One region of the Pseudoalteromonas sp. SG43-3 genome, then DNA from elsewhere that is predicted to be linked to it. Evidence: predicted binding sites of a transcription regulator. Region 1 holds the regulator's gene; the other holds the start of a gene.
The links. The regulator FliA, encoded in region 1, starts transcription of late flagellar genes. The targets are predictions, from matches to a motif close to CTAAAGNTNNNNNNNNNNNNGCCGATA.
Positions count from the first base shown of each region.

Region 2: pomA (flagellar motor protein PomA) is a predicted target of FliA. The motif match lies at 6,645-6,671, and genes of this name have one in related genera.

Region 1 covers NZ_JACJFC010000007.1:46,022-57,133, forward strand. The annotation lists gene fliR (flagellar biosynthetic protein FliR) at 1-55, shown strand, start outside; gene flhB (flagellar biosynthesis protein FlhB) at 65-1,195, shown strand; gene flhA (flagellar biosynthesis protein FlhA) at 1,268-3,379, shown strand; gene flhF (flagellar biosynthesis protein FlhF) at 3,401-4,882, shown strand; gene H5157_RS08050 (MinD/ParA family protein) at 4,875-5,735, shown strand; gene H5157_RS08055 (RNA polymerase sigma factor FliA) at 5,762-6,472, shown strand; gene cheY (chemotaxis response regulator CheY) at 6,513-6,896, shown strand; gene H5157_RS08065 (protein phosphatase CheZ) at 6,914-7,687, shown strand; gene H5157_RS08070 (chemotaxis protein CheA) at 7,703-9,922, shown strand; gene H5157_RS08075 (chemotaxis response regulator protein-glutamate methylesterase) at 9,981-11,112, shown strand, end outside.
Region 2 covers NZ_JACJFC010000021.1:3,047-14,158, reverse strand. The annotation lists gene H5157_RS16925 (ligand-binding sensor domain-containing diguanylate cyclase) at 1-955, shown strand, start outside; gene H5157_RS16920 (hypothetical protein) at 997-3,108, opposite strand; gene dxs (1-deoxy-D-xylulose-5-phosphate synthase) at 3,309-5,171, opposite strand; gene ispA ((2E,6E)-farnesyl diphosphate synthase) at 5,277-6,164, opposite strand; gene H5157_RS16905 (exodeoxyribonuclease VII small subunit) at 6,167-6,409, opposite strand; gene pomA (flagellar motor protein PomA) at 6,731-7,498, shown strand; gene H5157_RS16895 (flagellar motor protein MotB) at 7,501-8,421, shown strand; gene H5157_RS16890 (hypothetical protein) at 8,634-9,140, shown strand; gene H5157_RS16885 (DNA topoisomerase III) at 9,186-11,112, shown strand, end outside.

The DNA.
Region 1 (11,112 bases):
TCAATGGTTAAAAATGGTTGAGCTAATGTGTACTTTAGTTGGTTGCTCACCTTAGGAGAAAGTCATGTCTGAAGACTCAGGACAAGAAAAAACAGAAGAACCGACATCCAAAAAGCTTGAAGAATCTAAAAAGAAAGGCCAAATAGCACGCTCAAAAGAGTTAGGTACCATGTTTGTACTTATTTTTTCGGCTATATCGCTTTTGATGTATGGTCCTGAAATTGGTAAAGGTTTATACAATGTAATGGGCCGAACCCTTAGCTTAAACCGCAACGAAGCCTTTGATACTACTAAAATGTTTGCCGTGTGGGGAGAGGTTGCAGACGCGTTGATGTTTCCTATGGCTATGTTTGTGTTAATTATCGTTTTGGCTGCATTTATTGGTAATACGTTACTCGGTGGTTTTAACTTTAGCTGGGAAGCTGCTGCACCTAAAGCAAGTAAAATGTCGCCAATGAAAGGCTTTAAGCGGATGTTTGGCCCACAAGCGGCTATTGAGCTTGTAAAGTCACTTTTAAAATTTGGTTTAGTAGCAAGTTTTGCAGTGTTTTTAATTAATACTTATTTTGATGAAATACTGCATTTAAGTTTAGAAAGTGCGCCGGGTAATATTATTCATGCCTTAGAGATTTTAGGGTGGATGTTTTTAGGCCTTTCGTGCACTTTAATTGTTATTGCCGCCATTGATGCACCATTTCAAAGTTACAACCATAACAAACAACTTAAAATGACAATGCAAGAAATTAAAGATGAGTATAAAAACTCTGAAGGTGACCCACAAATAAAAGCGCGCATTAGGCAAACACAAAGGCAAATGTCGCAAAACCGCATGATGCAAGATGTTCCTGACGCTGATGTTATTGTTACCAACCCAACTCACTACTCTGTAGCATTAAAATACGACACGGAGCGCGCAGGTGCGCCTATAGTGCTTGCTAAAGGCATTGATGAAATGGCGATGCAAATTCGAAAAGTAGCAATAGGGAATGAAGTACCTATATTAGAATCCCCCATGTTGACCCGAGCGCTTTATCATACGGCTGAAGTAGGAGAGCAAATACCCGATCAGCTATTTACCGCAGTAGCACAAGTTTTAGCGTATGTATTTCAGCTTAAGCGCTTTAATAAAGGGCGCGGTAAACGTCCAACTAAGCTCAATAAAAAGCTGCCAATCCCTGATGCCTACAAGTATTAAACCGTTAACTGAGTAACTTGGAATAGTTATTGCAAATTCTACGTAGTGTCAATTTTTTGAAATTGTAGAATTATGAGTTTTAAAGCGGTATTACAACAACTTAACAGAGACAAAAAAGACTATGCCAAAGGGGTAGGTACACCTTTGCTTGTGCTTGCTGCCTTGGGAATGGTGATTTTACCACTACCGCCATTTTTACTCGATATCCTTTTCTCGTTTAATATTGCTCTCGCGTTAGTGGTTTTACTTGTAACTGTTTACACGATGAAGCCAGTTGAATTTGGTATTTTCCCCTCTGTATTACTAATCGCTACAATTATGCGCTTAGCACTTAACGTTGCCAGTACTCGAGTTGTGTTACTTGAAGGCCATAATGGTGGTGACTCTGCCGGTAAAGTAATTGAAGCGTTTGGCTCAGTTGTTATTGGTGGTAACTACGCTGTTGGTTTGGTTGTGTTTTTAATCCTGATCATTATTAACTTTGTAGTAATTACTAAAGGTGCTGGTCGTATTTCTGAGGTATCTGCGCGTTTCACCCTTGATGCAATGCCGGGTAAACAAATGGCAATTGACGCCGATTTGAACGCAGGCTTTATCAGCGCAGAACAAGCGCGTGACCGCCGCGAGGAAGTAACTCGCGAAGCTGATTTTTACGGCTCAATGGATGGTGCGAGTAAATTTGTAAAAGGTGATGCGATTGCAGGTATTGTTATACTAATCATCAATATTGTTGGTGGTTTATTTGTCGGTATGATCCAGCACAATTTGAGTTTTGGCAATGCAATGGAAGTATATACATTACTTACCATTGGCGATGGCTTAGTTGCTCAACTCCCTTCTTTACTGCTTTCAATTGGTACCGCGATTGTTGTAACACGCCAAAATGAGTCGCTCAATATGGGGGACCAATTTAAGAAACAACTAGGCAACGAAAAGTCACTCTTTATTGCATCTGGTATTTTGATCATCATGGGCTTAGTGCCTGGTATGCCGCATATTGCTTTTTTAAGTTTAGGTGCGTTACTGGGTTACTTAGCTTACTACACACAGCAAAGTAAATTAAAAGCTGCTGCGGCAGAAGCTGAAGAGGCCGCTAATGGCGGAAGCGTTGCAACGGGGGTTGCTAATAAACAAGAACAAAAAGAACTAGGCTGGGATGACGTTCAACAGGTTGACGTAATTGGCTTAGAAGTCGGTTATAGATTAATTCCGTTAGTGGACCAATCACAAGGTGGTGAGCTACTTAATCGTATTAAGGGTGTACGTAAAAAGCTTTCTCAAGAGCTTGGTTTTTTAGTACCGCCGGTACATATACGCGACAACTTAGAGCTTGACCCTAATGCTTACAGAATAACGCTAATGGGGGTTTCAACCGGTGAAAGCGAGCTTAAGCATGGCGACGAGCTAGCGATTAACCCAGGACAAGTATTTGGTCCAATTAAAGGGGTTGAAACAAAAGATCCTGCGTTTGGCCTTGATGCCGTATGGATCAAGCCAGATCAAAAAGATGAAGCACAATCACTAGGTTATACCGTTGTAGATTCAGCTACGGTAGTTGCCACTCATATTAGCCAGTTATTAACTAACAGTGCAGCGTTATTACTAGGGCATGAAGAAGTTCAAAACCTACTTGATATGCTTGCTAAAAGCCATCCTCGCTTAGTGGAAGGACTAGTACCTGATGTATTGCCATTAACTGCTATTGTAAAAGTACTACAAAATTTATTAAATGAAGGCGTGGCTATTCGCGATATGCGCTCAATTGTTCAAACTCTTGTTGAGTATGGCCCACGTAGTCAAGACCCTGATGTATTAACGGCTGCAGTGCGTATTTCACTGCGTAGATTAATTGTTCAAGATGCGGTGGGTATGTCATCAGAAATCCCTGTCATAACCTTGGCGCCTGAGTTGGAACAGATGTTGCATCAGTCATTGCAAAATGCAGGCGATGAAGGTGCCGGTATTGAGCCAGGACTTGCAGAGCGACTTCAAGTGTCATTGACACAAGCGCATCAAAATCAAGAAATGGCCGGCGAACCTTCTATATTGCTAACGTCAGGAATGTTACGCACTGTGTTATCTCGTTTTGTTAAGTACACCATTCCAGGATTGAGAGTGATGTCTTATCAAGAGGTACCAGACGAAAGACAGATCAAAATTGTAAGCTCGGTAGGCCAACAATAAGATTTTAACAGGGGTTGAATCATGAAAATTAAACGTTTTTTTGCTAAAGATATGCGCACAGCACTTAAAGAAGTTAAAGATGAGTTAGGTGTTGATGCGGTTATTATGTCAAATAAAAAACTGGCTAACGGTGTAGAAATTGTAGCGGCAGTTGATTATGACAAAGCAGCCCCTAAAGTAGCAGCGCAACCACAACGCCCTGCAGAGCCGCGTACTCAGGCGCCACAACAAAGCATGCATAACTTTGTAAAACCAGAGCCACAGCGTGCCAAGCCTGAGCCTCAAGCAAAAGTTGCTGACAGCCTACAAGCATTATTAGAGCGTCAATCACCGCGTCCTCGTTCTCCTGAGCTTGCATCGATGTTTTCACAATCGGGTATTGATACTACTGATAACTATCAAGAACCTGATATGGGGCAGCGTACTAAAAATATGTTTGCTCCTGAAGCTGCTGCGCCAGTTCGTCCACAAACTCAAGCGGATAGCTTAGGCTTTGATGATTTAGACCGCGACTTTGATGATTTAGATAGCCCAGTAACCACTCGCCAACAAGCACCTAATAATGAAAGCGAAGAAATGACAACAATGCGTGAAGAAATGAACGCAATCCGTCAATTATTAGAACACCAAGTATCAGGCTTGATGCAGCAAGATATGGCGCGTCGCGATCCAACACGCGCTTGTATGGTTGACCGTTTAGTCGGTATGGGTATCGATAAAGAAGTAGCACAGCAAATGGCATGTTTTGTACCTGATGATGTGTCTCGTAAGCAAGGTTGGAAAGCATTGTTAACTATGGTCGAAGATCAAATGCAAACAACCAATAATGAAATACTTCGCCAAGGTGGTGTATATGCGTTAGTGGGTCCAACAGGTGTGGGTAAAACAACGACTGTTGCTAAGCTTGCAGCTCTAGGCGCACAAAAATATGGTGCCGATAAAGTGGCGTTAATAACCACTGATACATACAGAATTGGTGCTTATGAACAACTTGCAACATATGGTCGTATTATTGGTTGTGGTGTTAAGCAAGTTAAAGATGCTAATGAATTAGCTGAAGTTTTATATCATTTACGAAATAAACGTCTAGTATTAATTGACACAGCAGGTATGAGCCAGCGAGATTTACGTTTAACTGAGCAATTAAACACGTTAATGCGTAACCAACGTGTAGATATTCGCAGCTACTTAGTACTTAGCGCGACAGCACAAATTAATGTATTGCAAGAAACTGTACGTCACTTTAAAAAAGTACAGTTAAGTGGCTGTATTTTCACTAAGTTAGACGAATCATTAAGTTTGGGTGAGATTATTAGTATTGCGATTCAAAATCGCCTTCCAATAGGGTATCTTACTAATGGTCAACGAGTACCAGAGGATATTCGTGTTGCAAATGCTGAGAAACTAGTTAAAAAGGCTGAGCAATTATATTTAAAAAGAACAAAAGAACAACATTCAAGGCACCAAGCAGTGGCGCCAAGCACAGTAGGGATGTATGATTAACACAGTATTAGATCAAGCAAGCGGCCTGCGCAAAATGAGTCAAAACAATAACAACGGCGTAAAAGTTATCGCTGTAACCGGTGGTAAAGGTGGAGTAGGGAAAACAAATGTTTCTCTAAATACAGCTATTGCACTTGGGCAGCAAGGTAATCGAGTATTAGTGCTGGATGCTGACTTGGGTTTAGCAAACTGTGATGTGATGCTTGGTTTACGTGTAGAGCGTAACTTGTCACATGTCTTGTCTGGTGAATGTGAGCTTGATGAAATTTTAGTTGAAGGCCCTGCAGGAATTAAAATTGTACCCGCTACATCGGGTTCGCAAAGTATGGTTGAATTATCACCATCTGAGCATGCTGGGCTAATTCGTGCGTTTAGCGAATTGAATACCGAATTTGATATTTTAATTGTAGATACAGCTGCTGGTATTTCAGACATGGTACTGAGCTTCTCGCGTGCAGCGCAAGATGTAATGGTTGTTGTATGCGATGAGCCGACATCAATCACCGACGCTTACGCACTTATTAAAGTATTAAGTCGTGAGCACGGCGTTTATAAATTTAAAATTGTTGCCAATATGGTGCGCAGTATGCGTGAAGGCACTGAATTGTTTGCAAAGCTATCTAAAGTTACCGACCGCTTTTTAGATGTATCAATGGAGCTAGTAGCAACGGTTCCTTATGATGAAAATATGCGCAAAGCAACACGTCGTCAAAAAGTAATAGTAGAGCTCTTTCCAAATTCGCCAGCCGCTCTTGCGTTTAAAACGCTGGCAACAAAAGCAGTTAAATGGCCAATACCCAACCAACCATCTGGGCATTTAGAGTTTTTCATTGAGAAACTAGTAAACGGTTAATTATGACAACACTGGTGAATAGAGCTATGGGATATCAATCAACACAAAATTTAAATGTGATTGTTGAGAAGCATGCATCACTTGTTAAAAAAGTGGCATGTCATCTAATTGCTCGATTACCACCTAGCGTTCAACTTGATGATTTAATTCAATCAGGAATGATAGGCTTAATAGAAGCTTCGAAAAACTTTGATGCAACAAAAGGCGCAAGCTTTGAAACTTTTGCAGGTATTCGTATTCGCGGTGCTATGCTTGATGAAATGCGCCGTGGTGATTGGGCTCCTCGTTCAGTTCACCGTAAAAACAGGCAAGTTGCAGAAGCAATTACTGAGCTCGAAAGTAGTCTGAACCGCGAACCAACGGACATAGAAGTTGCTGAAAAACTTGAAATTTCGCTCAATGAGTACCATCATATTTTAAATGATGCGAATACGAGTAAAATATTAGGCATTGAAGACCTTGGTGTAGATGAGGATGTTATTACTCCTGTAGGCCAAGATTTAGCACAAGATAAACCTTTTAATAATGTTAAAAATGATAGGTTTAATGAGTCTTTGCTAAGTGCAATTAAGTCATTACCAGAGCGTGATGCAATGGTGCTTTCTTTGTACTACAACGATGAAATGAATTTAAAAGAAATAGGACATATACTCGATGTAAGTGAATCGCGTGTAAGTCAGATACATGGTCAGGCGATGATTAAGCTTAAAGCTAAAATCAATGACTGGATAAATTAGTAGTAAGTAAACAAAGGTTAATACCTCACTGGGGGATGTTTTGGATAAAAACATGAAAATTCTTGTAGTTGATGATTTTTCAACAATGAGACGCATTATAAAAAACCTGTTACGTGACTTAGGTTTCACTAACGTTCAAGAAGCTGATGATGGGTCTACAGCTTTGCCTATGTTGCAAAATCAAGTGTTTGATTTTGTAGTTACGGATTGGAATATGCCTGGAATGCAGGGTATTGATCTTTTAAGAGCAATACGTGCAGACGATAAGTTAAAACATATCCCTGTATTAATGGTAACGGCAGAGGCTAAAAAAGAACAAATAATAGCTGCAGCGCAAGCTGGTGTTAATGGTTATATTGTTAAGCCATTTACGGCTGGAACATTAAAAACTAAATTAGAAAAAGTATTTGAACGCTTAGGCTAATGATGGGGGAGAGGCTTATGCCAGCACCAGCTGCGCCTCAAATAACGTTAGAACAAGCTCGTCAGCTCGTTGTTTTTTTAGAAAATGATGAGCAAGACAAAGCAAATCAGTTGATTTTAGAGGCTGCATCTAAAGAGCAGTCTGAATTATTTGCTGAAGTTGGAAAGTTGACTCGTCAACTGCACGAAGCCCTTAAAAGTTTTGAGCTTGATACTCGCTTAACTGATATAACGACAGATGCGATTCCAGATGCTAAAAAGAGGCTTAATTATGTTATAGAAATGACAGAAAATGCGGCTAATAAAACAATGGATGCAGTGGAGGCCAGTTTACCTATAGCCCAACAGTTAGCGGACGAAATATCTCATATCAAACCGACATGGGATCGTTTAATGAGCCGCGAGATTGAGCTTGGTGAGTTTAAGCAACTTTGCCATAGCATCGATAAGTTTATGAACAACTCTCATCATAAGACTGATGAGCTTCAAAACTTAATGACAAATGTATTAATGGCTCAAGACTATCAAGACTTAACAGGTCAAGTTATTCGCCGTGTTATTGAACTTGTTAGGGAAGTAGAAGAAAGTTTACTGCATCTTTTAACTGCGTTTGCTGAACAAGACGACAGTAACAGCACCGCGAATAAAGTAGAACAACAAAAAATAAAAGAACCAGTTGCCACACAAACTTTAGCAGGTCCTGAAGGCCCTATTATTGATAAAGAATCGCGTAATGATGTTGTATCTGATCAAGATGAAGTTGATGATCTTTTATCAAGTTTGGGCTTCTAAGAGGAGAGTAACTGCATGTTTGAAGTCGATGAAGATATTTTACAAGACTTTCTTGTAGAGGCTGGAGAAATCCTAGAGCTTTTATCTGAACAGTTAGTTGAGCTGGAAAATAATCCAGAAGATACCGAGTTACTAAACGCTATATTTAGAGGTTTTCACACTGTAAAAGGTGGTGCAGGCTTTTTAGCTATGACAGAGCTTGTTGATGCTTGTCACGGTGCTGAAAACGTATTTGATTTACTACGTCAAGGCGTGCGAACAGTCAACTCAGAGTTAATGGATGTTATTTTACAAGCACTAGACACCATTAATGAGATGTTTGCGACTATCCAAAACAGAGACAAGCCTGAACCTGCAGATCCTGAATTACTTCATACTCTTCATATCTTAGGTCTACCTCCAACAGAAGCCGAAGCCACTGAAGCCTCTTCACAAACAGAGGTTGAACAACCTCATAATGAAGTGGTGGATACACCGGTAGCTGATGATGAAGATCCGTTTGCATTTGATGAACTATTTAGCGGAGCGCCTTCGGTTAGCGATGCTGAAATAGATGAAATCACTGAAGACGAATTTGAAAGCTTACTTGATGAGCTGCACGGTAAAGGACAAGGTCCTGCAGTTGAAAAACCAGTAGCAAGTAGTAGTGATTTTAGTGGTGATATTACTGATGATGAATTTGACAGCTTATTAGACGAGTTACATGGTGTTGGCAGTTTTGGTGAAGTTACGAGCAAACCTGAACAAAATGATGCCAATAAAACACCTGTAGAATCTGCTATACCAGCTGTAAATACAGTTAATTCATCAGATGATGAAATTAGTGATGACGAATTTGAAGCGCTTCTTGATGAACTTCATGGTAAAGGCACTGCTCCTAAATCGATAGAAAGTGCGCCAGCTGCAAAACAACCTGAACCTGTTTCACCGCCAGCTAAACAAGTGAGTGAACCAGTAAAAAAAGCTGAGCCAGCTAAAGCTCCTACTCCAAAACCAGTTGAAAAAGCGCCAGAGAAGCCAGTAGCTAAAGTACCATCAGCAGCAGCTCCAAAAAAATCAGCGCCACCAGCAGCAGAGACCACTGTTCGCGTAGATACAAAACGACTCGATCAAATTATGAATATGGTTGGTGAGTTAGTTCTTGTACGAAATCGTTTGGTTAGTTTAGCGACTAACTCAGACAGTGAAGCGATGGGTAAAGCAATCTCTAACTTAGATGTAGTGACTGCGGATATTCAAGGTGCGGTTATGCAGACGCGAATGCAACCAATTAAGAAGGTATTTGGTCGCTTCCCTCGCGTTGTACGCGACTTAGCACGTAGCTTAAATAAAGATATTGATTTAAAACTTATTGGTGAAGAAACCGATCTAGATAAAAACTTAGTTGAAGCACTTGCCGACCCGCTTGTGCATTTAGTTAGAAACTCAGTTGACCATGGTATTGAAATGCCCGCTGTTCGTGAAGCAGCTGGTAAGCCTAGAACAGGTAATGTTACTTTATCAGCGTCTCAAGAGGGCGACCATATTTTGCTAACCATCAAAGATGATGGTGCAGGTATGGATGCTGAAAAACTGAAAAAAATTGCAATTAGTAAAGGCGTACTCGATCATGACCAAGCGAGTCGACTTTCTGACACCGAAGCATATAACCTGATTTTTGCACCTGGCTTTTCTACAAAAGAAGAAATATCTGATATTTCAGGCCGTGGTGTAGGAATGGACGTAGTTAAAACTAAGATCACGCAACTCAATGGCTCAGTAAGCATTCAGTCTGAACTTGGTGTTGGTACTATTTTAGAAATAAAAGTACCACTTACCTTGGCTATATTACCGACATTAATGGTCGTTGTTGGCGCACAAACATTTGCGTTACCACTGGCTGGTGTTAGTGAGATATTCAATTTAGATTTAACGAAGACGAATGTAGTTGATGGGCAATTAACAATTATTGTGCGTAAAAAGGCGATACCGTTATTTTACCTTGAGCATTGGTTAGTAAAAGGCTCAGATCGTTCTCAGCGAAAATCTAAAGGTCACGTCGTTATTGTACAAATTGGTACGCAACAAATTGGTTTTGTTGTTGATTCATTAATTGGCCAAGAAGAAGTAGTGATTAAGCCGCTTGATGCGTTACTTCAAGGAACGCCAGGTATGGCAGGGGCTACAATAACTTCGGATGGTGGCATTGCACTGATTTTAGACGTTCCAAACATGTTAAAACATTACGCAGGCTAATAATAAAGTAGGTATATATTTAATATATACCTACGCAAAAATTTAATAAGAGAGCTAAATGGCCGTTAAAGTTTTAGTTGTTGATGATTCAAGCTTTTTTCGCCGTAGAGTAAGCGAAATCCTTGAGCAAGATAGCGATATACAAGTTATAGGCTTTGCTGTTAATGGCAGAGAGGCTGTTGAGAAAGCAGCTCAATTGCGTCCTGACATGATCACCATGGATGTCGAAATGCCTGTGCTTGATGGTATTAGCGCAGTTAAAGAGATAATGGCGAGTAACCCAACTCCTATCTTAATGTTTTCATCACTTACACGTGATGGTGCAACAGCAACGTTTGATGCGTTAGATGCTGGCGCAATGGATTTTTTACCGAAAAAATTTGAAGATATTGCACGCAATAATGAAGATGCAATTAAGCTTTTGCAAAGTAAAGTAAAAGATATAGGGCGAAGACGTTTACCGCGAACATTTAGAGCGGCAACACCAGTTAAACCATCCATTTCAACTAAACCAACAAGTTCACTTTCGCAAAGAGCAAGCACATCAACAACTCAAATCAAGCAGCCTGATAGAAGCTTTCAAAGAGCTGCGCCTGCTGCATCGACAAGTTCAAATGTTGCCTCAATGCGAGCAAGTGGAAAACAATATCAACTTTTAGCTATTGGTACTTCTACAGGTGGTCCTGTTGCTTTGCAAACTATATTGACTCAATTGCCTGCTAATTTTCCTCACCCTATTTTACTTATTCAGCACATGCCAGCTGCATTTACGCCCGCGTTTGCAGCGCGCTTAAACGGTTTGTGCCAAATAAAAGTGAAAGAAGCACAACAAGGCGATCGTTTACAACCAGGAACTGCTTATTTAGCGCCTGGCGGGCAGCAGATGATGGTAGAGGGGCGTGGAGCAAATAGAACGCTGCGCGTATTTGAAGATCATAGCGAGAGAATAAGTTATAAACCAAGCGTAGATGTAACGTTTGCTAGTGCAGCTAAAACGTATCAAGGCGATGTACTTGCTATTGTTTTAACAGGTATGGGCGCTGATGGTCGTGATGGTGCAAGAATGTTAAAACAAACGGGGGCAACTATTTGGGCACAGGATGAGAAAAGCTGTGTCGTTTATGGAATGCCCCAAGCAATTGCTAATGCGGGGCTTTCAAGTGAAAGCTTAGCATTGAGCGATGTTGCAG
Region 2 (11,112 bases), on a different contig from region 1:
TGAAGCTATTTATACTAACTTGCCTCCTGGCTCGTTTTTGTTTCAATTAGAAGCTAAGCGCCAAGGTGAAGACTGGGCTAAAGCGCAAGATGTAGAATACGGTTTTGTAGTGCCTGAGCGCTTTGACGAAACAATTTACTTTAGGCTTTTAATTACCAGTGGTTTTATTTTGCTTTTTTATCTCATTTTTTGGGTGTTTAGAGCACAAGAACGCAGAAAACAAGAAGCATTAGAGGGCTTAATCACTGAGCGTACCTTAGAGCTTCGCCAAGCTAATGATAAATTAGGCCAAGTGAATTCACAGCTTAAATTAGTGAGTCACTCAGATGAGCTAACAGGGCTACGTAGCCGCCGCTTTTTGTTTGATCAACTCCCTAAAGATATTGAGCACTTTCAACGTAATTCACAGTCGCTGCAGGCACAAGGTAAGTCACTGGTGCTGGTAATTATTAACTTTGATAACTTCAGCCGTATTAACGATGCGTATGGCCCAATTGCAGGTGATAGCTGCTTACAGCAAATGGCTGCATTGTTAAATTCGCGTACGCAGGGCTCTGACTATGTGGCACGTTGGAGTGGTGATGAGTTTTTATTATTATTACGTGACTTTAAATGCAATAAAATAGATAGCTATGCCTCAGAACTTTGTAAAGTAATAGCTGCTAATTCGTTCCAATTACCAAATGGAAAAACAACTAATATCACGGCATCAATTGGTTGGTCATTTTATCCATTACCTTTACTAGGCGGACAGGTAATTAGCTGGGAAACCTCTATTAACTTAGCAGATATAGCACTGCATCAAGTTAAAAAGCGCGGTGGTGATGGTGTGGCTAATATTACGTTTGATGATCAGCTCGATGCATTTGAGTTTGAACAAAACTCTAATGTTGATCAGCAATTAGGTATTTTACAAAGTAATGGCTTGGCAGATATAAAAGTGTGGATGCGATAATGCCCGACCAAGGTTATTGGTCAGGCATGGTGAGGTTAACTCTATTTGTTAAGCCAAGCTGGTAATATTGCAATCGACTCAGGGGCTGTAAATGCCGTACTGGTATCGGCGCTTATATCACCGCCTGCACTGCTTAAAATATTATTAAATCGCATAACCACATTATTTGACTTCTCAGCTACGTATAAATCTGTTCCGGTATACATAATATCAACAGGGTTACCCAGTAGGGTATTTGGACCGCTAATAGTGGTACTTATGTTTACCAAGCCCGATGCAGTTGCTACGTTATTCAATACGTATATTTTGCCATCGTCAGCAACTGCTGCGCTACCAACATCAGAGAGTATTAGCGAGCCACTTAGCGAGTCGTAGTCGATGCCGTGCATGTTGCTTGGTGCTGCTACTGCTGTACCTGCATTTGCTGGCGTTATAAGCCTATCCTCAACTGCAATATTAGTACTACCAGCCATTAGTTTGCTTTTAACTTCGTCAAATACAGCAACGGTTCCATTTGTTAGTGCTACAAAAGCTCGATCAGTGTTTGCATCGTAATCAACATCCCAAGGGCGAGCATCGTTTGCAAACGTAAGCGTCATTAATGGGCTTGCATCCCCTGTGGTGCAAGTTGAAAATATTGAAATACTTGGAGTATCTGCATTATTTTCTGCAACTAAAATCATACCGCTATCAGAAGCCACATCAAGACCTTTAGGAGATATAAGGCCTGTATTCGAACCAGTAATAATGCTGTCTTGGTTCGTATTATAAGTTTGCCCATCTCTGTTTATTGCCACTTTATTTGAAATAACAATACCGCCAATTGAGGTTGTACTGTTATCGAACGTTGTATAACTATTACCCGCTTTATCAAAAGTTACACTTTCGATAGTTTGACTTGCATTATAGTTGCCAATTTCTGTGTTAAGTTGTGAACTTAATCGACTAATTTGCCCAGTTGTTTCACCTGCAGTGCCCGGATTACTACTTACAGCAACACCTAGCAGCGCCATATTAGCGGTATCACTATCTGAAATATCAGCCATCTCATTTTGTATACCCAGTTTAGTAATTGACTCAGGTTTAATTGTTGAGGTAACTAAATCAGGAGTGATATCGCCGCTTTCACCTGAAAATATATTGCTGAACACAAGAACAGCATCATTTGATTTTTCAGCTACACGTAAGTCACTACCTTCAAGGCTAATATCAACTGGGTTACCAAGCATTGTTGCTGGACCGGCAATACTTCGTGCAACGCTTACTAAGCCCTCTGCAGTTGAAGCATTATTAATTACAAATAACGAACCATCGGTTGCGTCTGAGGCACTGCCTACATCAGACAAAACAAGTTTATTAGTATTTGAGTCATAAACAATGCCGTGAATATTTACAGATATTTGCGTGCCATCATTATTACTTGGAGTAATTGTGCGGCTTGGCATTGCGGCAAATTCACCACCAACAAAATTATCATAAACGGCTACATCACCATTTGTTAGTGCTACATAAAGGCGGTCGTTAGATTCATCATAATCAACATCCCACGGCGCCGCTTCTGTAATAGTTGTGCCTAAAGGCGCTGCATCGCCCGCGGCTGTAGCGCCAAAAGTCGTTACTTGCATAGCGCCAAAGTCAGCAATAAAAACAAGGCCACTCTTTTGTGCTACAGCTATTCCTTTAGGGTTTACCAGTGTTGTGTTAGTACCTGTTATTTCGCGATCTGTATTAGCTGTATAGGTTGCGCCGTCACTACGATTTGCAAGCTGGCAAATAGTTTTAATACTGCCATTTTCGCTGTCGCTTGCTTGCAATAAATTACCTAAGCTATCAAATGCAACGCCTTCGTTAGCTGTTGTATTAAAGGTTTTTAGTTTAGAGGCGTTTTGGTTAATTAAATCGATAGTGCCTGTATTGCTCTCGCCATTGTTTGCCAAAATTAATGTGGCTGATGCAAAACCAGGGTTGCCATTTGTACCGTCGGTACCGTTTTGTCCATCGGTGCCTGCAATACCATCTACGCCGTTTTCACCATCGTCTGAGCTACAGCCTGTAATGCCGATTAATACTGCAAGTGTTAAAGCTGAAAAACTAAGCGTGTGTTTAAGTGTGTTTTTTTGTGTTGAATGAGTTGTTAAATTAGCTTTATTCATCATTTTTACCTTTTAAATATTCCATCAAATGTAGGTAAATAACGCGCTTGCTCATAAGGCATAGACTAAGCGGCACTGATTATTTACATGTTAACCTCATATCAATAACGGCTATAAAATGAAACTGGATGCAAAAAAGTTAAAATTAAAAACAAAAAAAGGAGCCTTGAGGCTCCTTTTTAATAAACTAAGTAAATAGCTTAAGCGATAAACGCCTTAATAGTGTTTAATATTCCTTGCTCGCCTAATCCCATTTCATCGTGCATTTCATCTTGCGTGCCGTGTTTAATAAACTCATCAGGAATACCTAAGTTAAGGATATTAATATCAGCTTTTTGCGTTGCCAAGTATTCATTAACTGCAGAGCCGGCACCGCCAGCAATCGCGTTATCTTCAAGCGTAACAAAGGTATCGTGGCTAGTAGCAAGCTCATTTAAAAGTGCAGTATCAAGTGGTTTAATAAAACGCATATTAACAAGCGTTGCATCTAATTCGTTAGCTGCAAGCTGGGCGTTTTCAAGTAATGTACCGAACGATAAAATGGCAATTTTACTGCCTTTCTTAATTGTATCTGCCTTACCTATTTCGAGCAGTTGCATAGTGCTTTCAATGTCTGCAGTACCTGCGCTACCTCGAGGGTAACGAACTGCAACAGGGCAGTTTTCTTTATAACCGGTGTATAGCATTTGGCGGCATTCGTTGGTGTCGCTTGGTGCCATAATTACCATATTTGGAATACAGCGCATAAAGCTTAAATCGTACGCACCTTGGTGAGTTTCACCATCGGCTCCAACAATACCAGCGCGGTCAATGGCAAATAATACAGGTAAGTTTTGCAGTGCAACATCATGTATTAATTGGTCATACGCACGTTGTAAAAAGCTCGAGTAAATAGCAACAACTGGTTTTAAACCTTCACAAGCAAAACCAGCTGCTAAAGTAACAGCATGCTGCTCTGCAATGGCCACATCAAAGTATTGATCTGGAAACTCTTTAGAAAAACGTACCATGCCAGAGCCTTCGCGCATTGCTGGCGTAATAGCCATTAACTTGCTGTCTTGCTTTGCCATGTCGCATAACCAATCGCCGAAAACTTTTGAAAAAGTAGCAGCGCTAGGTTTAGATTTAGGCAGGCTAGTTGTGCTCGGATCGAATTTTGGTACTCCATGGTAGCCAATAGGATCGGCTTCAGCCGGTTTGTAGCCCTTACCTTTTTGCGTTTTTATATGTAAAAGCTGTGGGCCTTTTAAATTACGCATATTACGCAATGTATCTACAAGCATGTTTACATCGTGACCATCAATTGGGCCTATGTAATTTAGGCCTAATTCTTCAAAGAAGGTCCCCGGGATCATCATGCCCTTAATGTGCTCTTCCATTTTACTGGCAAGTTGCTTTACCGGAGGCACACCTGAGAGTAACTTTTTACTGCCTTCACGAATGTTAGTATAAAAGCTACCTGATAAAATTCGGGCAAAGTGATTTGTTAATGCGCCAACATTTTCTGAAATCGACATTTCGTTATCATTTAAAATAATAAGCATGTCTGATTTTACATCGCCTAAATGATTCATCGCTTCAAATGCCATGCCTGCGGTGATAGCTCCGTCACCAATAATGGCTACAGATTTTCGACCTTTGCCTTCTTTTTGGGCGGCAATAGACATACCTAAGGCAGCTGAAATAGAGGTGCTTGAATGACCTACGCTAAACGTATCGTATTGGCTTTCATCGCGAAAAGGAAAAGGGTGCAAACCGTCTTTTTGGCGAATAGTGTGCATTTGGTCGCGACGACCTGTAAGGATTTTATGTGGATAAGCTTGGTGACCCACATCCCAAACTAGGCGATCGTCTGGAGTGTTATAAACATAATGTAGCGCAACGGTTAGTTCAACCGTCCCTAAACCAGACGCTAGATGACCGCTACTTTGCGATACTGAGTTGAGTAAATAATCGCGCAGCTCATTGCTAAATGCAGGGAGTTTGTCTTGCGCTAAGTCACGCAATTGGGCTGGCTCGTCAACCAAATTAAGTAATGGATACTTGTTACTATCAAGTGTCATGGTTTTATATATATCCTTCGCTAACATTAATTCATTCAAAGCTTTTACGAATAATTAATGTTGAGTAATAATGTCAGTGCTAATTGCAATACGTATGAGCAAAAATTAGTGGTCACGCTCAATTAGGTAATTTGCTAGCGACGCAAGAAGTGCTGTGTCAGCATCTATATTTGCCAACGCTTCATGGGCTTGTTGTATTAAATTTTGCGCCTTTTCTTTAGCGCCTAGCATACCTAATAACGCCGGATATGTCGCTTTATTCGCGGCAATATCGGAGCCTTGTGGTTTACCTAAAGTAACCGTATCGCCTTCAACATCTAAAATGTCGTCGTGTACTTGAAACGCCAGCCCTATAGCATACCCAAAAATGCTTAAATTTTCTAAGGTTTGTTGATCTGCCTTTTCACTGCACAGTGCACCAAGTGTAATTGCACAATTAATTAAAGCTCCGGTTTTTAGCTTATGTATTCGCTCAAGCTCTTGTACGGTAATTACTTTATCTGTTGCTGCTATGTCAAGACCTTGTCCGCCTACCATGCCCTCAAGGCCTGATGCGTTGGCAAGCGTAGCAATCATTTTTACTTGTGTTTGCGACGAGCATGTAAATTTGTGATTCGCAATAAGCTCAAAGGCGAGTGTTTGTAGGGCATCACCGGCTAAAATTGCATTTGCCTCGCCAAATTCTATATGGCAAGTAGGGCGGCCACGGCGTAAGTCGTCATCGTCCATAGCGGGCAAATCATCATGAACTAGCGAATAGCTATGGATACACTCAATTGCAGCTGCAAGTACATGTAAGTCTTGCTGGTTTGCACCGAGCATTTTACCTGTGGCATAAACTAAAAATGGACGTAATCTTTTACCGCCATTAAATAATCCATACTGGGTGGCGTTCTTGACTGTTTCTTCAGTATCGAGAGGCTGTTTAAAATGCTGTTGTAAGGTCGCTACTACATCTTTTTGAGCACGTTCGATATAATTATTTATGCTCACAGCTATTCCATATCATTATCAAAATTCGTAAGAACTGACTTTTCGCCATTCCCCATCAAAATTGATACTTTTTGTTCTGCTTGCTGTAATTTACCTGATGAAGCACTTGCTAATGCAATTCCACGCTCAAATTGCTTTAACGATTGCTCAAGCGATAAGTCACCTTGTTCCATGTCACTAACGATTGTAGATAATTCTTCTAGTGCTTGTTCGAAACTTAAGTTTTCAGGTTTTTTAGTCGCCATCTTTATTTCAGCTTACATAATAAATTTAGGGGTCAATTTTAGGGGGAATGCTAAACTAGGTCAAAGGATGATATTGGTTTTTTACCTTTATAACGTTAAATTATATTTCAAGTGTATTAATAAAGCCTTAATAGCGGTCTGTTAGTTTAATAAATCAATTGATAATTAGGTAGCCCTTATAACTTGATCTAAAATAGTGCTAAAGGCTGCTTTTTATGTTTATTTATAAAAATGGCTTAAGCAATTCAATATGTTGCCGATAAGCAGTTAATAATAAAAGTTTATGATAAGGCCATTAAGCATGAAACTTCTGGAGGAAATGTGGATTTAGCAACCATAATCGGGATCCTAGGCGCAATTGGCTTAATTGTCATGTCTATGTTTATGAGTAGTAGCGGTGAAATGGCTATGTTTGCCGATGCTCCTTCTAGTGTAATTGTATTTGGTGGTTCACTTTTCATTGTTTTATCAAATTTCACCATGTCGCAGTTTTTGGGTATAGGTAAAGTTGTTGCTAAAGCGTTTATGTTTAAAATTGAAACGCCAGAAGAGCTTATTGAAAAAGCAGTAGAACTTGCTGATTCAGCTCGTAAAGGGGGGTTTTTAGCACTCGAAGAAGCTGAAATCCCAAATCCATTTATGCGCAAAGGCGTCGACATGCTTGTTGATGGCCATGACGCAGATGTTGTTCGCGCCACACTTCAAAAAGATATCTCTTTAACCACTACTCGACATGAAATGGGCGCAGGCTTATTTAAGTCATTAGCCGATATTGCACCAGCAATGGGAATGATTGGTACTCTAATTGGCTTAGTTGCAATGTTATCTAACATGGATGACCCAAAAGCAATTGGCCCGGCAATGGCGGTAGCGCTTTTAACAACTTTATATGGTGCTTTTTTAGCCAATGTTGTGGCAATTCCTATTCAGGTAAAACTTGAACTGCGTAAAGACGAAGAAGCTATGAATCAGCGTTTAATTTTAGATGCTATTTTAGGTATACAAGATGGCCAAAATCCAAAAGTTATCGAAGGTATTTTGAAAAATTACTTAGCTGAATCTAAACGCAAAGTAGATACCGAGGAGTAATTATGTCTGATCAAGAGTGCAAATGCCCACCACCAGGCCTACCAGCATGGATGGGAACGTTTGCCGATTTAATGTCACTGTTAATGTGCTTTTTTGTACTCTTGCTTGCGTTTTCAGAAATGGATGTACTTAAGTTTAAACAAATTGCGGGCTCTATGAAGTTTGCTTTTGGTGTGCAGAATAAAATTGAAGTAAAAGATATCCCTAAAGGTACCTCTGTTATTGCTATGGAGTTTACCCCAGGCAAACCAGAGCCAACCCCAATAGAAACCATTCAGCAGCAAACAGTCGAAATGACTCAACAAATGTTAGAGTTTCAGGCTGGAGATGAAAGCTCAGCTGGCGGCAGGCAAGAACAACGCGGGGACAAACGTGGTGGCGAATCTCGTAGTACTTCTCAAGAGCAATCGTCAGAGCAAGCAACTTCAGCGGCCGATCAGGAACAAACTAACGAGCTCGTTAAAAAAATCGCGCAGCAGCTTGAAAAGCAAATAATAGATGGTGCAATTGAGCTTGAATCTTTAGGGCAGCAAATAATTATTCGTATTAGAGAGAATGGTTCATTTCCTTCGGGTAGTGCATTTTTACAACCTAAGTTTAAACCCATAATTCAAGATATTGGTGTACTGTTAAAAGATGTACCTGGCGAAATAACTGTATCTGGCCATACCGACGATTTTCAGGTATCGAATGAGCTATATATTAATAATTGGGACTTATCGTCAAAGCGAGCTGTAGCTGTAGCAAGCGAGCTGCAAACGGTGCAAGGGTTTGATAAAAACCGCATGATGGTAGTGGGGCGAGCTGATACTCGTCCACTTGTTCCAAACGATTCAAATGAAGATCGCCGAAGAAACCGTCGAGTAGAAATATCAATCCTGCAAGGTAAGGCTAAAGAGTCTGCTCCTATTGATGTGCGCTAAGTTATTGCTTGTGTTATATTTCACTATGTTTGTTTTTATTTAAGGTACTTAATTGCCTTAAGTATCTTGGCAATTTCGTCATTTTAGCTTACAGTACATTTCCTTAACATATGTAATGGAGTGCCTGTGAAAATAATCAATAAATATTGCGACATGCCGGGTAATGGTGATGGTACTGATGACGATAAAAAAACAAAATAGGGCAGAGTATTTTGCCTGAATGGTTTTTATATATTGTTAGTATTTTAAGCAAAAGCTGGGTTTTAATGCTAAGTCCGGCTATTTTTATATTTTTTGTATTTAAAGATCGCCTAGCCTTTCGATTTGTATTACTTACCGCAGCTTTTTTCCTCTTTGGTAACCTAACTGCTTCAAGCCTACGAGTGTTTGATGACATTTATATTTATCGTTATTTAGTTTGGGCGATCACAGATATTATTTGGATGGCACTTATAGCTTACTGGGGTATAAAGGATAAAGTTTATTTATGGCAATGTGTTATTGGGCAACTAGTTGTTATTGGCGCACCTATATTACAACTATTCCGATTAGTTGACCGCCATTTGTGGGATTTAGCTTACAGTACCGTTATTTATCAGACCCTAATGCCATTTATCAATATTGCCACGGTGGTTGTATGCTATTTACCTTTAATTATCCTTTTCACTAAGCAAGGTAGTGTAAAGTCAAAAATAGAAAACTCCCCACCTTCAAAATAGCTGTGCTAAACTACTGTTTATATAAACAGTGAGTGAGCGACTCCCATGAAACTCTACATTGCAGAAAAACCATCACTAGGCAGAGCAATTGCTGATGCCTTACCAAAACCACATAAAAAACATGATGGTTATATAGAAGTCGCTAATGGCGATTGTGTATCGTGGTGTATTGGGCATTTGCTAGAACAAGCAGAACCCGATGACTATGATGAGCGCTTTAAAAAATGGCAGTTTGAACACTTACCTATAATACCTGAACAGTGGAAGTTAAAAGCCAAAACCAAAACTCGCAAACAGCTCACTGTTTTAAAAAAATTAATTAAACAGGCCTCGCAACTTATTCACGCTGGCGATCCAGACCGTGAAGGCCAGCTACTAGTCGATCAAGTAATAGAAGAAGCCAAAATAAGTCAGGCTAAAAAGCAAAGTACGCAACGTTTACTCATTAGTGATTTAAATTTGTCCGCAGTAAAAAAATCACTGGGTACTATGCGTTCTAATCGAGATTTTATTCCGTTAAGTGTATCTGCTTTAGCGCGCTCTCGTGCTGATTGGCTATTTGGTATGAATTTAACGCGTGCATATACGTTAGCAGGGCAAAAAGCAGGGTTTGGTAATGTACTTTCGGTAGGGCGAGTACAAACCCCTATTTTAGGTCTTGTTGTTAATAGAGATAACGAAATAGCGAACTTTGTATCTAAGCCTTTTTACGATGTATTGGCGCATTTGCTTACTCCTGATAATCAACCATTCATAGCTAAGTGGGTTCCAAGCAAAGCATGTGAGCCACATCAAGATGAAGAAGGGCGAATACTTAACAAAGCTCTTGCAGAAAATGTTGCTTCACGTATTACAAAGCAAAGTGCTGAGCTTACTTTACTCGACCAAAAACAAAAAAAGCAAAGTGCTCCATTACCTTATAATTTATCTGCTCTGCAAATAGATGCCGCTAAAACATTTGGTATGCCAGCTCAAAAAGTATTGGATATTTGCCAAATACTTTACGAACGTCATAAACTAATTACTTACCCACGCTCAGATAATCGTTATTTACCTAAAGATCACCATCAAGATGCATCTGCTATTTTAAAGGCAATAAGTGCAAATGGGGGGCAAAGCAGTGAATTAGTAAACGGGGCAGATGTGAAAAAGGGTAGTAAATGTTTTAACGATTCAAAAGTAGCTGCCCATCATGCCATTGTGCCTACGGCTAAGCAGTTAAAGTCAGCGAGTTTGAGCGGTGACGAAGTAAAAGTATATCAATTAATAAGCCGTCATTACTTAATTCAGTTTTATCCCGACTATATATATAACGAAACTAAAGCTGAGGTAATTATTGCTGGTGGGCTTTTTAAGGCAAATGCAAAGCAAGATGTAAGCTTGGGTTTTAAGGTGTTAATGGGTAAATCTGAATTAAAAGATGAAGCCTCGCTACCTCCTTTAACAAAAGGTATGCCTCTTTTTTGTGATAAAGGCGAAGTAGTCGAAAAGCATACATCACCCCCAGCTTATTTTACCGATGCCACATTATTGGCTGCGATGACGGGCATTAGCCGTTATGTTAAAGATCCACAAATTAAAAAAGTATTAAAAGACACTGATGGTTTAGGTACGGAGGCAACACGTGCGGGAATAATCGAGTTGCTATTTAAGCGGCGTTTTTTAAAACGTGAAGGTAAGTCAATTAGAGCGACCGAAACGGGACTTGCTCTTATTAGCGTATTACCACAAGGTTTAGCGAGTCCTGATTTAACCGCAAAGTGGGAGTCGAGCTTAGGTGATATTGCACAGCAGGCAATGAGTTATCAGCAATTTTTACAGCCTTTACTTGCTGACCTAAATGGGTTTGTTCAATTAGCAGCAAACTGCGATAGCAATGCATTTGCGAAGTTACCAAAAAGCTCACCTAAAAAACGTTTTGCTAAACGAGGTGGAAAAGCGACCTTTAAAAAGTCGAGTTATAAAAAAAGCT